DNA from 2 places in the Desulfotomaculum sp. OF05-3 genome. Region 2 is predicted to be linked to the other one. Evidence: predicted binding sites of a transcription regulator. Region 2 holds the regulator's gene; the other holds the start of a gene.

Region 1 (7,184 bases), on a different contig from region 2:
GTTTGTGGATATGTCCCAGGGCGATGTAGGAGAACGGGGATGCTGCCAGCGCATTCCGATCAAATGGGACATGTTTCGCGTCACCGCCGTGGAGCATGAGAATTCTGGTGCGTCTCGAGGCCGGCAGGGAAATATTGTCGGCTTTCGCCTCGGTGATCTCGGCCGTGTGGTAGCTGAAGCCGTAGACCTCCGTGTTCAGTTCCTCGAAATAGACGGAAGAGAGGTTCTCGTCCATCAGAAATGTGACGTTCGGCGCCCAGGTGAAGCTCAAGAGGGCGGAACTCTTCCGGATCCGGTCATGGTTCCCGGCGATGATGACAACGCGGGTTCCCGGAATCGTGGAGAACAGGTAGTTGACCTCTTTCAGATCCCGCGCTAAGGGCTGGCGGTGGAATAAGTCACCGGAGATCAGAAGAAGGTCCGCGCGGGAGTCCCTGGCATCTTCGATGATCCGCTGGAACGTCAGACGGATCGCCTGTTCCCGCTTTTTGCCCCAGGGCTTATCGCTGTCCGGGATCATGCCCCAGTGGATATCGGCGGTGTGAATAAATTTCATACATTCCTCCATGGTGTATGGATTGCAGATACACTGCGCTCCAGTATCAAGGTAGTGGACTGTGAAAGTCCGCAAAAACGTGTTTCTCAGGTTACCGCGGCAGTTCGGTCACCAGAGGATTGCTGTCGCGTAAATGTGAAAAGGAGCGCAACAGATCTCTGTGCGCTCCCTTGCGGCTGCCTTGCATCGAAAGGACGCGGCGGGCTGCTGTTTCTTTATAATTCGCAGTTATTAACGGTACGCGGGAACGGAACTACGTCGCGGATATTGCCCATTCCTGTGAGGTACATTACGCAGCGCTCGAAGCCGAGACCGAAACCGGAGTGGCGGACGCTGCCGTATTTTCTCAGATCAAGATAGAAACCGTAGTCTTCCGGCTTTAATCCGAGCTCGTTCATTCGGGCAAGGAGCTTCTCGTAATCGTCCTCACGCTGGCTTCCGCCGATGATCTCGCCGATACCCGGAACGAGACAGTCCACAGCGGCAACGGTCTTTCCGTCCGGATTTAATTTCATGTAGAACGCCTTGATCTCCTTCGGGTAGTCGGTAACAAATACCGGTCTCTTGAAGATCTTCTCAGTCAGATAGCGCTCATGCTCCGTCTGGAGATCGCAGCCCCAGAATACCTTGTAATCGAACTCATCGTTGTGCTCTTCAAGGAGCTTTACAGCCTCTGTGTAGGTAACGTGGCCGAATTCGGAATTTAATACGTTGTTTAAGCGGTCGAGAAGTCCCTTGTCGACGAACTGGTTGAAGAAGTTCATCTCGGATGGAGCGTTCTCGAGAACGTAACGGATGACATACTTTAACATGCCTTCAGCGACAGCCATATTGTCATCGAGATCTGCGAATGCCATTTCCGGCTCGATCATCCAGAACTCGGCAGCATGACGGGTCGTGTTGGAATTCTCAGCACGGAAGGTCGGTCCGAAGGTGTAAACATTGCGGAATGCCATTGCGTAGGTCTCAGCGTTTAACTGTCCGCTTACGGTAAGGCTTGTGTGCTTTCCGAAGAAGTCCTTGCTGTAATCAACTGCGCCGTCCTCAGTCTTCGGAACGTTATCAAGATCGAGAGTCGTTACCTGGAACATCTCACCGGCACCCTCACAGTCACTGGAGGTGATTAGCGGAGTGTGGACATAGACGAAGCCCTGTTCCTGGAAGTACTGATGGATCGCGTAAGCGATCAAGGAACGCACACGGAATACAGCCTGGAATGTATTTGTACGTGCGCGGAGGTGCGGGATCGTACGAAGATATTCGAATGTATGGCGCTTTTTCTGGAGCGGGTAGTCTGCGCTGGAAGCCCCCTCAACGGTAACTTCTGTTGCCTGGATCTCAAACGGCTGCTTTGCCTCCGGTGTTGCAACGAGAGTACCTTTTACGATAATGGAAGCGCCGACGTTTAACTTGGAAACTTCAGCGAAGTTTGCCATTGTATCATGGTAAACGATCTGTAAGGTATCGAAGCTTGTACCATCGTTTAATACGATAAAGCCGAATGCCTTGGAATCACGGATGCTGCGGATCCAACCGCCGACCTGGATCTCCTGGTTTAAATATTTGTCACGCTCTTTAAAGAGCTCTTTCACTGTTGTCAACTGCATGATTTTTCCTTCTCCTTATATCTCTCTTCTTAGATAAATGTGCAATCTGGTATTAGTATAGCGTATTTTTTATGGGGATTCAAGGTGAAATGGGCATAACACGGGGGTTTTCGGGAGTTTTTTAAAGGCCTCCCGGGCAGAAATTACAGAGTCCATCAAGATTTGTAAGTAAAATAGGGATAGAAAAATATATTTTTATAGAAAAATTCCGGAATATCGACTATAATAATAATAAAATAGCATACGGGAGGGCAAACGAATGAATATTTATGATCGGATCAAGACTATGAGCGATGAGATGGCGGGTGACCTTACAGCGCAGAGACGTGACTTTCATAAGTACGCGGAGCCGGGCTGGTTCGAGATGAGGACGTCGTCCATTATTGCTCGGAAACTGACAGAGCTCGGATATGAAGTGCTTGTCGGAGATCAGGTCTGCAAAAAGGATTCCAGAATGGGCGTTCCGTCTGAGGAAAAGTTAGAGGAACAGTATGAGCGTGCCATTGCTCAGGGAGCGGATCCGGAGTTTGTTAAGTACACAAAGGGAGGAATGACCGGCGTGATCGGAATCCTGCGCTGCGGCGAGGGCCCGACGGTTGCCATGCGGTTTGATATCGATGCCCTCGGCGTATTCGAGGAACATGATCCGAGCCACAGACCGGCGAAGGAGGGATTTAACTCCGTAAATGAAGGCTTCATGCATGCCTGCGGACATGACGGACATGCCACCATCGGTCTCGGTGTGGCGAAAGTTCTGATGTCTATAAAGGACCAGCTTCACGGAACAGTAAAGCTGATCTTCCAGCCGGCGGAAGAGGGCGTCCGCGGCGCGAAATCCATCGTTGATAACGGACACCTTGACGGTGTGGATTACCTGATCGGCTCTCATGTGACAAATAAGAAAGAGGATGATCCGGCAGTGGTAATTCCGGGAAGCTATGGCTCTCTCGCAACGACAAAATATGATGTGATCTTCCACGGAAAATCTGCCCATGCGGGCGGATCACCGGAGGTTGGACGGAATGTCATGCTGGCAGTCGGAACGGCGATCTTAAACCTTTATGCGATCCCGCGTCACTCCGGCGGCGTGTCCAGAGTAAATGTGGGAACCGTTGTCGCCGGAAGCGGACGGAATGTTATCGCGGACGAGGCGAAGATGGAGATCGAGGTCCGCGGTGAGACCACCGAGATCAACGAGTACATGAAAAATTACGCAGTGAACATTATCGAGAGCGCGGCAAAAATGCACGGATGCACCTGTGAGATGAAGCTTATGGGCGCGGCAAACTCCCTGGCGAGCAGTGAGGCGCTGATGGAGCGGGTGAAGAGAGTCTGCGAGGAAGATCTCCATCTGCCGGTTGCGAAGGAAATGAGCAGCAAAAACGGCGGCAGCGAGGATGTCTCCTATATGATGAACCGCGTCCAGGAACAGGGCGGACAGGCGACCTTCATGCGCGTCCTCACCCACGAAGCCGGCCCGGGTCACAGCCGTATCTTCGATATCGACGAGCAGGTTCTTCCGAATGCGGTGAAGATCTTCTGCGGTGTGGTTTATGACATTATGCACTAATGGGTGAGAAGTGCATGCGATAAAAAGCGACAGATAAAAAGAGCTCCGGCCAATTTGCCGGAGCTCTTTTCATAAATGCGAGAAGGCACTTTTATGCCATGATCTTGCGGAACAGGTCTTTCAGGTCCTCTACGCTGGCATCCTTCGGGTTGCCCGGCGCGCAGGCATCTGCATGTGCGGACTCTGCAAGGAACGGAAGGTCTTCCTCTTTGATCGCCTCAAGGACAGATGGAATTCCGACATCCGCGGAAAGCTTCTTGACAGCGTCAACAGCAGCCTTCCGGTATTCGTCCTGAGACATGGAATCAACATTTGCAACGCCCATTGCACGCGCGATCTCACGATATTTTTCGCCGGTGCATTCCTGATTATATTCCATAACGATCGGAAGCATCATTGCGCAGGCAACACCGTGCGGGGTATCATAGACAGCACCGAGTGTGTGTGCCATGGAGTGGGCGATGCCAAGACCAACGTTGGAGAAGCCCATACCGGCAATGTACTGACCGAGAGCCATTCCCTCGCGGCCTTCCTTTGTGTTTGCCACAGCACCGCGCAGGGATTTTGAGATGATCTCGATGGCTTTCAGATGGAACATATCGGTCATTTCCCAGGCAGCTTTTGTTGTGTAGCCTTCGATGGCATGGGTCAGGGCATCCATACCGGTGGAAGCGGTAAGTCCCTTTGGCATGGAGGACATCATATCCGGGTCAACAACAGCAATGATCGGCATGTCATGCGGGTCAACGCATACAAATTTACGCTTTCTTTCGATATCGGTGATAACATAGTTGATCGTAACCTCGGCAGCAGTACCGGCTGTTGTCGGAACGGCGATGATCGGAACACACGGTTTTTTCGTCGGTGCAACACCCTCAAGACTTCTTACATCCTCAAATTCCGGGTTTGCGATGATGATGCCGATCGCTTTGGAGGTATCCATGGAGGAGCCGCCGCCGATGGCGATCAGGTAGTCAGCGCCGGATGCCTTAAATGCTTCAACACCGTGCTGGACATTCTGGATCGTCGGGTTTGCTTTAATATCGGAGTAGAGCTCGTAGTCAAGACCGTTTGCGGTCAGAATGTCGGTTACTTTGGCGGTAACCTTGAATTTTACGAGATCCGGGTCGGAACATACGAACGCCTTTTTAAAGCCGTGGGCTTTCGCCTCGTTCGCGATCTCCTGAATCGCGCCTGCTCCGTGATAAGATGTCTGATTTAACATAATACGATTTGCCATGATAAAAAACTCCTTCCATGAATACTTGCTCTCAAAAGCTTTCTGTGCTTTTGTTATTATATTAACAAACTTGAAGGGCAAAAAGAAAGTTACAGAAAAGGTCAAGTGTAACACTTTAAGGAAAATCGACATATTGCAAAAGAAAGACATAGAAAATTGTGCAAAATAACAATAGATCAGGACAGCAGATGAAGCTCAAGAAACAGATCCCGCAATGCTGCCGGCATCGCGCGGACGAGAAGCCCGGCAAACTGGGACGGGGTTAGGTCCATGCCACCGAGAACCCACTTTACGGTCATGGTGATCGAGCCCTGACAGTACATTTCCAGAAGAAAATGGATCTCAGGGCTGGCCGGTCTGCCGCTTTTTTCCCGGATCAGATTTTCATAAAAGGCGAGGATCAGCTTAAAATCATGCTCCCGCAGGGAATTCTGCCTGTCATAGCGGAATGCGGCGGCAAAAAACGCCTTTTCCTCCTGAATATATGTAAATTTTTTCTCCAGGCTGTCAAGGACCATGGTCCCGCGTCCCATATGTTCAAAGGAGCGGGCGAGGAGCTTGTCGAAATACCAGTTGATCAGGTCATATTTATCAAGAAAATTCCGGTAAAAGGTCTGGCGGGTGACGCCGCAGCGCTCTGTGATCTGGCGGACAGTGATCGCATCGACCGGAGTTGTCTTCATGCATTCCTTCATGGCTGCGGCGAGACGGTATTTTGTTTTTTCCCCCTTCATGGCAGGCGTGCTGGATTCGATCATTAAAAGCTCCTTTCTACGGTATCGCGACCGGTGCTATTGTATTCAGTAAATTCTATCATATTTTTCCCAAGGGAGAAAGTCTTTTTGCTCCGGTTAGCTCCCTCTTCAGATATCATCGGGAAGCGTTCAAAAAAACCCCGTATTATCCGCGATCGAGTCACGCGGATGATACGGAGTTTGTGTTATGCATGAATGAACTTCAGATGGCTGAGCCCAAAGGCAGACCGGTTTTTATGAGAGACCGATCAAAACGGCAAGGATCACAGCGATGGATCCGAATGTAAACAGGACAGCCTGGAATTTGATCTGGAACTTTGCCCATTTGCCCCAGTCGAGCTTTGCCGCAGCCAGCGCGCCTAAGAGGCAGCCGGAGGTTGGAACGATGAAGTTTGTGAAGGCGTCACCAAGCTGGTACGCAACAACAGCAACCTGTCTCTCGACACCGACAAGATCGGCGAGAGGAGCCATGATCGGCATGGTAAGGGCAGCCTGTCCGGAACCGGATACAACGAAGAAGTTGAACACGGACTGGAAGATATACATAAACCATGCGGAGATCACCGGCGGGAAATTCTGCATTCCGTCGCTGATGCTGTGAAGGATCGTATTTAAGACTGTACCGTCGGTTGCACTTGTGCCACCAAGGATGATGATGATACCCTGCGCCATTCCGACACACATTGCAGCGCCTAAAAGATCGGCAGCACCGTGGTCGAAGGATTTTGCGATATCATTTACTTTCATGTCATTCAGCTTGAATACAACGCCGATGATACCGGAAACGAGACCCATCACGAAGAACTGGGAAGCGATCTCCGGGATATAGTAGCCCTCGCTTATAACACCCCAGATCGTCCATACCATGCAGGCAGCGACCGTGAGGAGAACAAGCTTGTGGCCGAGAGTGAACGGCGGCATCTCTTTGCCGTTCTTTGCGAATTCTTTTCTGTATTCCTCATCAGACTCATATGCAACGGAGAGCTTCGGATCTTTCTTGATCTTTACCGCGTAGCGCATCGTGAAGACGATCGTAAGTCCTGTGAAGAAGATCCATAACGGGATACGGAACCATGCACCGGACATGACCGGAATACCGGCAACACCCTGGGCAACAGCCAGTCCGAACGGATTCTGCCAGGAAGAACCGAAGCCGATCTGTGTAGATACGTAGGAGCACATAATTCCGACAACTGCGTCATATCCCATTGCGATAAACATCGGTACGAGGATCATAACGAACGGAATTGCCTCCTCACCCATGCCGAAGACTGCGCCTCCGAGGGAGAACAGGACTACGAGGATCGGGATCAGAAGGATCTCGCGTCCATTTGTCAAAGCGATGACCCGCATAATGCCGCTTTCTATCGCGCCTGTCCGGAGAACGATACCGAAGGCACCGCCTACGACCAGAATGAAGGCGATGATTCCGACAGCGGTACCATTCTTATCGCCG
Region 2 (7,184 bases):
CAGAGCAGCAAATGTGCAGACCTGGTGAATAGTTACTTGAATTCACAAAATTTTCTTGTGAAACAGACAACGGTTTTCCTGTGACAGCGACGCCATGGAACTGCTTGCTTTTTCTCCCGAAATCCCGTATGATTTACATAGATATTATATTTTAATGGTAAATTTTACATGAAAAACGAGATAAAACAGAAATAACAGTCAGAAAGGGGCAATGCGGATGCCGAGACCTCAAGGTGGACGAAAAACAAACATTGATATGACGGAGGGAGTGATCTGGAAACAGCTGGTGCTGTTTGCAATCCCGCTGATCATGGGAAATGTATTCCAACAGCTCTACAATACCGTGGACAGCATCGTTGTGGGAAATTATCTCGGAACGTCGGCCCTGGCTGCTGTGGGAGCCACCACGGCGATCTGCAACACGCTGGTGAACTTCTTTAACGGAATCTCCATCGGAGCCGGTGTGGTGATCAGCACGAGTTTCGGCGCGAAAAACCTCGAGAAGCTTCACGAGGCGGTGGAGACGACGATCCTCTTCGCGGTGATCGTCGGATGTTTTGTCTCCCTGATCTCTATCGGGGTCGTTCCGGTGATGTTAAAGTGGATGTCCACGCCGGATGATGTGGTCGGACCGGCGGGTGAGTATTTAAAGATCTACTTTGTCGGAGTTCCGGTGCTGTTCCTCTACAATATGGGAAGTGCGATCTTAAGGGCTGTGGGGGATACGAGACGTCCGCTCCTGTTCCTGATCATCAGCAGCTGCTTAAATATTGTTCTGGATATCCTTTTTGTGGCGGTATTCCACTGGGGGATCAGCGGTGTAGCGATCGCCACAGTGATGGCGGAGACAGTTTCCGCGTTCCTGGCCTGCATGACACTCACAAGAACAGATGGAGCCCATAAACTTGTCTTAAGAGATTTACATATCAATAAGACCTGTCTCGGTGAGATCTTCCGGATCGGACTTCCGGCCGGTGTCCAGCAGGGACTCACAGCGTTTTCCAATGCTCTGGTACAGGCATACGTCAACGGTCTTGGTTCCTCGGTGATCATGGCGGGCTGGAGCTGCCACTCGAAGATCGACCAGTTCGCGATCCTGCCGGCCCAGAGCATGGGCCAGGCGGCAACCACCTTCGTGGGACAGAACCTCGGCGCGAAGAATGTAAAGCGTGCCAGAAAAGGCGTCCGACAGGCGGTGTTCATGGGTGTCGGCGCGCTGAGCTGCATCTCCATCGTCATGGCGCTCTCCGCGCGATCCCTGGTATCCCTTTTTAACAGGGATCCGTCGGTTCTGCATTACGGAACTCTGTTTATCCTGATGACCGTGCCGTTCCGCTTCTGCAGCTCCTTCAACCAGATCCTGGCTGGTTCCTTAAGAGGCTCCGGTGACGCGAAGGGCCCGATGTGCATTATGCTCTTCAGCTTCGTTGTCTGCAGGCAGATCTATCTGTTCTTTGTGACAAAGATCGCCTTCAACGAGTACACCGTAGGTCTCGGCTACCCGGTTGGGTGGATCGTGTGCGCGGTTATCTCCTACTTTTACTATAAGAAAAGCAGATGGGAAGATCAGGTGGAGAAAGAAGCATAAAATGAATAAAGATGTCCGCTGCCTGGTTCAACATGAACGGAATGTCATGGAAAACGGCAGCGGATTTTTGATTTTGTGTTCGTTGCGCTGATGGGAGATATGTGTTATACTTAACTGCGTATGTCGTTTTATATGAATACGATATGGTGTTATATCAGGCGGATTTGATGTGACATGACACTGACAAGATAAAAGAGGCAGGCAGCCGGACTGAAAAAGCGGTTGGTTGTAAGGACAAAATGTTTGGACTTGGAACGATCATAAACGTCGGTGTGGCCGTATTTTCCCTGGGCTTAAATAAAAAAGTAAATGCCGGCAAATACAGAGTCTGTATTTGCGGTTGAAAGATAAAAGAGCAGTTGTAAAAATAACTGCGGTGTACAAAAAGTATGCGGCTGTGAGGCTGTTACAGTGATAGAAACAGGAGGATTTTATGATATTATCCTGCAGCAATATCTGCAAATCATTCGGAAGCGACGATATTATCAAGAACGCTTCCTTTCATATTGAGGATCATGAAAAAGCTGCCATCGTCGGCATCAACGGAGCGGGAAAATCGACGCTCTTAAAGATCATTGTCGGCGAGCTGGCACCGGATTCCGGTGAGGTGGTGCTTGGAAGCGGGAAGACGCTGGGCTACCTGGCGCAGAACCAGGATCTTTTGAGCCACCGGACTATCTATGAGGAGATGCTGGATGCGAAAAAGTCCGTCATCGCCATGGAAAATCGTCTGAGGGATCTGGAAAATTCCATGAAGACGGCATCCGGGGAAGAGCTGGAGACCATGATGAATCAGTACAGCCGTTTAAGCCACGAGTTTGAGCTCATCAACGGCTATGCCTGGAAGAGTGAGATCGTGGGCGTCTTAAAGGGACTTGGTTTTACGGAGGAGGAGTTCTCCAAGCAGATCTCCACGCTTTCCGGCGGACAAAAGACACGAGTTTCTCTGGGCAAGCTTCTTCTCACAAACCCGGATATCATTCTTCTCGATGAGCCGACGAACCATCTGGACATGTCATCCATCGCATGGCTGGAGACTTATCTCTTAAACTACCGCGGTGCCGTTCTCATCGTTGCCCATGACCGGTATTTTCTTGATAAGATCGTATCGAAGGTCATCGAGCTGGACAATGGACATGCTGTGGTCTACTCCGGGAATTATACGGCCTACAGCGAGAAGCGGGCGCAGATGCGCGCGATCCAGATGAAGGCGTACTTAAACCAGCAGCAGGAGATCAAGCACCAGGAAGCGGTCATCGAAAAGTTAAAATCCTTCAACCGGGAAAAGTCCATTAAGAGAGCGGAGAGCCGGGAAAAGATGTTAGATAAGATCGAAGTCCTTGAGAAGCCGACGGAGGTCAATGACGCCATGGATATCCGCCTGGAGCCGAATATCTTAAGCGGAAACGATGTGCTGACAGTAAACGGTCTGGCGAAGTCCTTTGGTTCCCAGACATTATTTACAGACCTGAATTTCGATGTAAAGCGCGGGGAACGGGTTGCTATTATCGGTGACAACGGAACGGGAAAGACCACGATCTTAAAGATCATCAACGGTCTTGTGGAGCCGGATGACGGTGAGATCATTCTTGGTTCCAGAGTCCACATCGGATATTATGATCAGGATCATCAGGTGCTCCACATGGAAAAGACTTTGTTTGAGGAGATCTCCGATGCCTACCCGGGAATGTCCAACACCCAGATCAGAAGTACGTTAGCGGCATTCCTCTTTACCGGGGACGATGTGTTTAAGCGGATCGGGGACTTAAGCGGCGGCGAGAGAGGCCGTGTTTCCCTTGCGAAGCTCATGCTCTCCGAGGCAAACTTCCTGATCCTCGATGAGCCGACGAACCACCTGGATATCACTTCGAAGGAGATTCTGGAGAATGCCTTAAGCCATTACGGCGGTACGGTGCTCTACGTCTCCCATGACCGTTATTTTATCAACAAGACCGCAACGAGGATCCTGGATCTCACCGGAAAGCGGATGATGAATTATATCGGTAACTACGATTATTATCTGGAAAAACATGAGGCCATGATGAACGCCCATTTCGGGACCGAGAATGTGGAGCCTACCGGCGGAATCGTCGGATTCGGCGCATCAAAGACGGGAGCGGCGGCTGAAACTTCCGGAAAAGCGGCGGAGAGCAGCGCGGACGCAGGCGGAAAGCTTGACTGGAAAGCCCAGAAGGAAGAGCAGGCCCGCCAGAGAAAACGTCAGAATGACTTGAAAAAGGTCGAGGACGAGATCCACAGACTCGAGACGAGAGACGGTGAGATCGACGGACTTCTCTGCGACGAGAGTGTTTTCTCCGATGTGGCGAAGCTCATGGAGTTAAATAAAGAAAAAGAGGAGATCGCAGGGAAACTTGAGACTTTGTATGAAAAGTGGGAGGAGCTGGCTGAATAAGCAGCAATCATTAATATCCGCTGAGTCTCAGGTCCGTTGCTGCCTGCGCAGGGTGTGAACAGCAGCAAACCTGTTGAACAGATATAGATATACTCAAAAGAAAAATGTTCCGTCCGGTCGGGGAGATCATGGGCGGGACATTTTCTTTTTTATGGGCTAGGGCAGTTCCAGCCCCAATTCGCCTAAATTCTTTGACAAGGATTTGACAAATAATATAGATATGAGTATAATAGATTCCATCGTTATATGAAAGTTTTGAGAAGGTGAAACCAGAAAATGACAGACGAAAGACAGATTTCAAAGGCGGTTATTTCCAGACTTCCGCGCTATTACAGATATCTGGGTGAGCTGATGGAGGAGGGGATCGAAAGGATTTCTTCCAATGAGCTGAGCGCCAGAATGAAGGTGACGGCGTCCCAGATCCGTCAGGATCTTAACAATTTCGGCGGCTTCGGCCAGCAGGGATACGGATATAATGTTAAGTATCTCTACACGGAGATCGCAAGGATTTTAGGAATCGACAGACAGCACAACCTCATTATCATCGGAGCCGGAAACCTTGGACAGGCCATCGCCAATTACACAAATTTTGAGAAGCGCGGATTTATGATCAAGGGAATGTTCGATACCAATCCGCGGCTGATCGGTCTCGTGGTCCGTGGTGTGGAAATCCGCGGGATCGATGACCTTGAACAGTTTATTATCGATAACGAGGTGCAGATCGCAGCCCTCACGATCCCGAAGTCCAAGGCTCCGGAGATCGCAGAGCGCCTGGTAAAGGCCGGAATCAAGGCGATCTGGAACTTTGCCCATACCGACCTAAATGTTCCGGATGATGTGGTCGTTGAGAATGTCCACCTCTCCGAGAGCCTGATGCGACTTTCCTATCGTGTCTGCAGCATGCAGGATGAGCGGGAGCGGAAAGCAAAGGAAAAAGCAGAACAGACGGGAACCAATGAGACATGTTGATTGGAGTTGGCTGTGATTTGATCGAAATTGAGCGCGTAAAAAAAGCCTGTGATAAAGAGGCTTTTTTGTCGCGTATTTATACCGAGCGTGAGCGCCGGCAGGCAAAGGGAGATCCCCGGGTCCTTGCCGGCACTTTTGCCGTTAAAGAAGCAGTGGCGAAGGTGTTTGGAACGGGATTCCGGGAGTTTATGCCGATTCATGTGGAGGTCTTAAGAGACCCTCTTGGAAAGCCCTATGTGGAGCTTCATGAGGGAGCCGCAAAAACAGCAGAAGATCTCGGGATCACAAAGATCGAAGTGTCGATCTCAGACACGAAGGACCATGCGATGGCGTTTGCCGTCGGAGAGGGGGAGGCCGGATGAAAGCAGTTCTCAGCGGAAAAGAAATGAAAGAGTTCGATGCAAGGTCCATCAAAGGGTATGGGATTCCATCCTTAGTCCTGATGGAACGGGCAGCGATGGCAGTTGCAGAAAAAGCAGAGGAGATACTGGAGAAAGAACGGGCAGGGACCGTCTGGTCCGTCTGCGGCTTTGGAAATAACGGGGCGGATGGAGTTGCCGCCGCCAGAATGCTGTTTTTAAAGGGGTACGATGTGAAGATCGTTTTCCCGCAGCGGGACGGAAAAGGAAGCGAGGAGCTGGAAGCCCAGCTAAATGTCGTAAAACGGCTGGGAATTCCGGTGATGACGGCGGAAGATCTGCCGGACCCGGTGGAAAAGAAGATCCCGGTGCAGCCGTTTAGAAAGGCCGGGGAGAGAAAAAGAAGCTGCCGGGGCGTGATCCTGGACGCAATCTTCGGGATCGGCCTTTCGAGAAATGTGGAGGGCGCATACCGGAAGCTGATCCGGTGGATCAATGGACAGGAAGACATGAAAGTCATTGCTGTCGATATCCCGTCGGGCATCAGCTCCGATAACGGAAGCGTGATGGGAGATGCAGTCCGCGCGGATGTGACGGTCACGTTCGGAGAAAAGAAGCTTGGACAGGTGCTGTTTCCGGGGCGGGAGCTCTGCGGACATCTTTTCGTGAAAGATGTGGGCTTTGTGCCGGAGAGCAGCACAGAACGGGAAAAGCATGTCCAGATGCTGGATCGGGAAGATCTTTTGAGGATCCCGGCCCGCATGGCTGATTCCAACAAGGGAACATACGGAAAGATCCTTGTGATGGCAGGAGCGAAGAATATGGCGGGGGCTTCCCTGCTTTCCGCCAGAGCGGCATACCGGATGGGAGCCGGACTTGTAAAGGTCTTTACCCCGGAGGAGAACCGGCTGATCGTACAGGAAAAGCTTCCGGAGGCCATTTTAGCCACCTACGACACGAAGGAGGCCGAGAAAGATCCGGAAAACTTTGCGCGAAAGATCGCGAGGGAGACGGAATGGGCCGATGTGATCGTTCTGGGCCCCGGGATCGGGATGGAGGACTATGCCAGATGCATGGTGGAAAATGTCCTGAAGGACGCCTATGTTCCGATCATTCTTGACGCGGATGCCCTGAATCTTGCGGCGGAATACCGGGAACTTACAGGTTATTTTACGGAGAATATTATCGTGACGCCGCATATGAAGGAGATGTCGCGGCTCACAGGAATTCAGATAGAAGAAATGAAGGAGAATCCGGTCCGCACCTCCAGGGAGTTCGCGGATCAGTACGGCGTAGTATGCGTCTTAAAGGACGCGGCGACGGTGATCGCCGGAAGAGACGGAAAGACGTTCGTGAACGGAAGCGGGACTCCGGCTATGGCCAAAGGCGGTTCCGGTGATGTGCTTACGGGCGTGATCGCCGGGCTCGTAGCGCTGGGACTGGAGGAGAGTGACGCGGCGGCCCTTGGAGTTTATGTACACGGTCTCGCCGGCGAGGCCGCTGAGCAACATTTTGGAGTCCACGGAGTGTTAGCAGGGGAGATCGCAGATTGCCTTCCGGAGGTATACAGAGATGGAATTTGACAGAATCTACGCAGAGGTGGATCTCGGGCGTATTGAAGAAAATATGAAGGCCATGAAGGAGCATCTTCGTCCGGGAACGAAGATGTACGGCGTGGTAAAGACGGATGCATACGGACATGGGGCAGTTCCGGTGGCGAGGACCATCGACCGTTTTGTCTGTGGGTACGCGGTGGCAACGGTGGATGAGGGGCTTAAGCTCAGGAGACATGGAATCGAAAAAGAGATCCTGTGTCTTGGTCCGGTTTCAGCCGGCCGCTATCAGGAATGTCTTG

Evidence for each region. Region 2 encodes Rex, which represses fermentation and respiration genes when NADH is low (regulators of the CRP and FNR family bind a similar motif). Its sites were predicted from a motif close to ATTGTTAANNNNTTAACAAT; they were not measured.
Region 1: fucO (lactaldehyde reductase) is a predicted target of Rex. The motif match lies at 5,023-5,042, and genes of this name have one in related genera.

Annotation. Positions count from the first base shown of each region.
Region 1 is NZ_QWGO01000002.1:61,272-68,455, forward strand. Features, by position in the region: gene DXA87_RS01855 (DNA repair exonuclease) at 1-556, opposite strand, end outside; gene asnS (asparagine--tRNA ligase) at 772-2,163, opposite strand; gene DXA87_RS01865 (amidohydrolase) at 2,423-3,733, shown strand; gene fucO (lactaldehyde reductase) at 3,825-4,973, opposite strand; gene DXA87_RS01875 (TetR/AcrR family transcriptional regulator C-terminal domain-containing protein) at 5,150-5,731, opposite strand; gene yfcC (putative basic amino acid antiporter YfcC) at 5,963-7,184, opposite strand, start outside.
Region 2 is NZ_QWGO01000001.1:103,471-110,654, reverse strand. Features, by position in the region: gene DXA87_RS00455 (MATE family efflux transporter) at 218-1,588, shown strand; gene DXA87_RS00450 (ABC-F family ATP-binding cassette domain-containing protein) at 2,022-4,001, shown strand; gene DXA87_RS00445 (redox-sensing transcriptional repressor Rex) at 4,278-4,970, shown strand; gene acpS (holo-ACP synthase) at 4,964-5,332, shown strand; gene DXA87_RS00435 (NAD(P)H-hydrate dehydratase) at 5,329-6,912, shown strand; gene alr (alanine racemase) at 6,902-7,184, shown strand, end outside.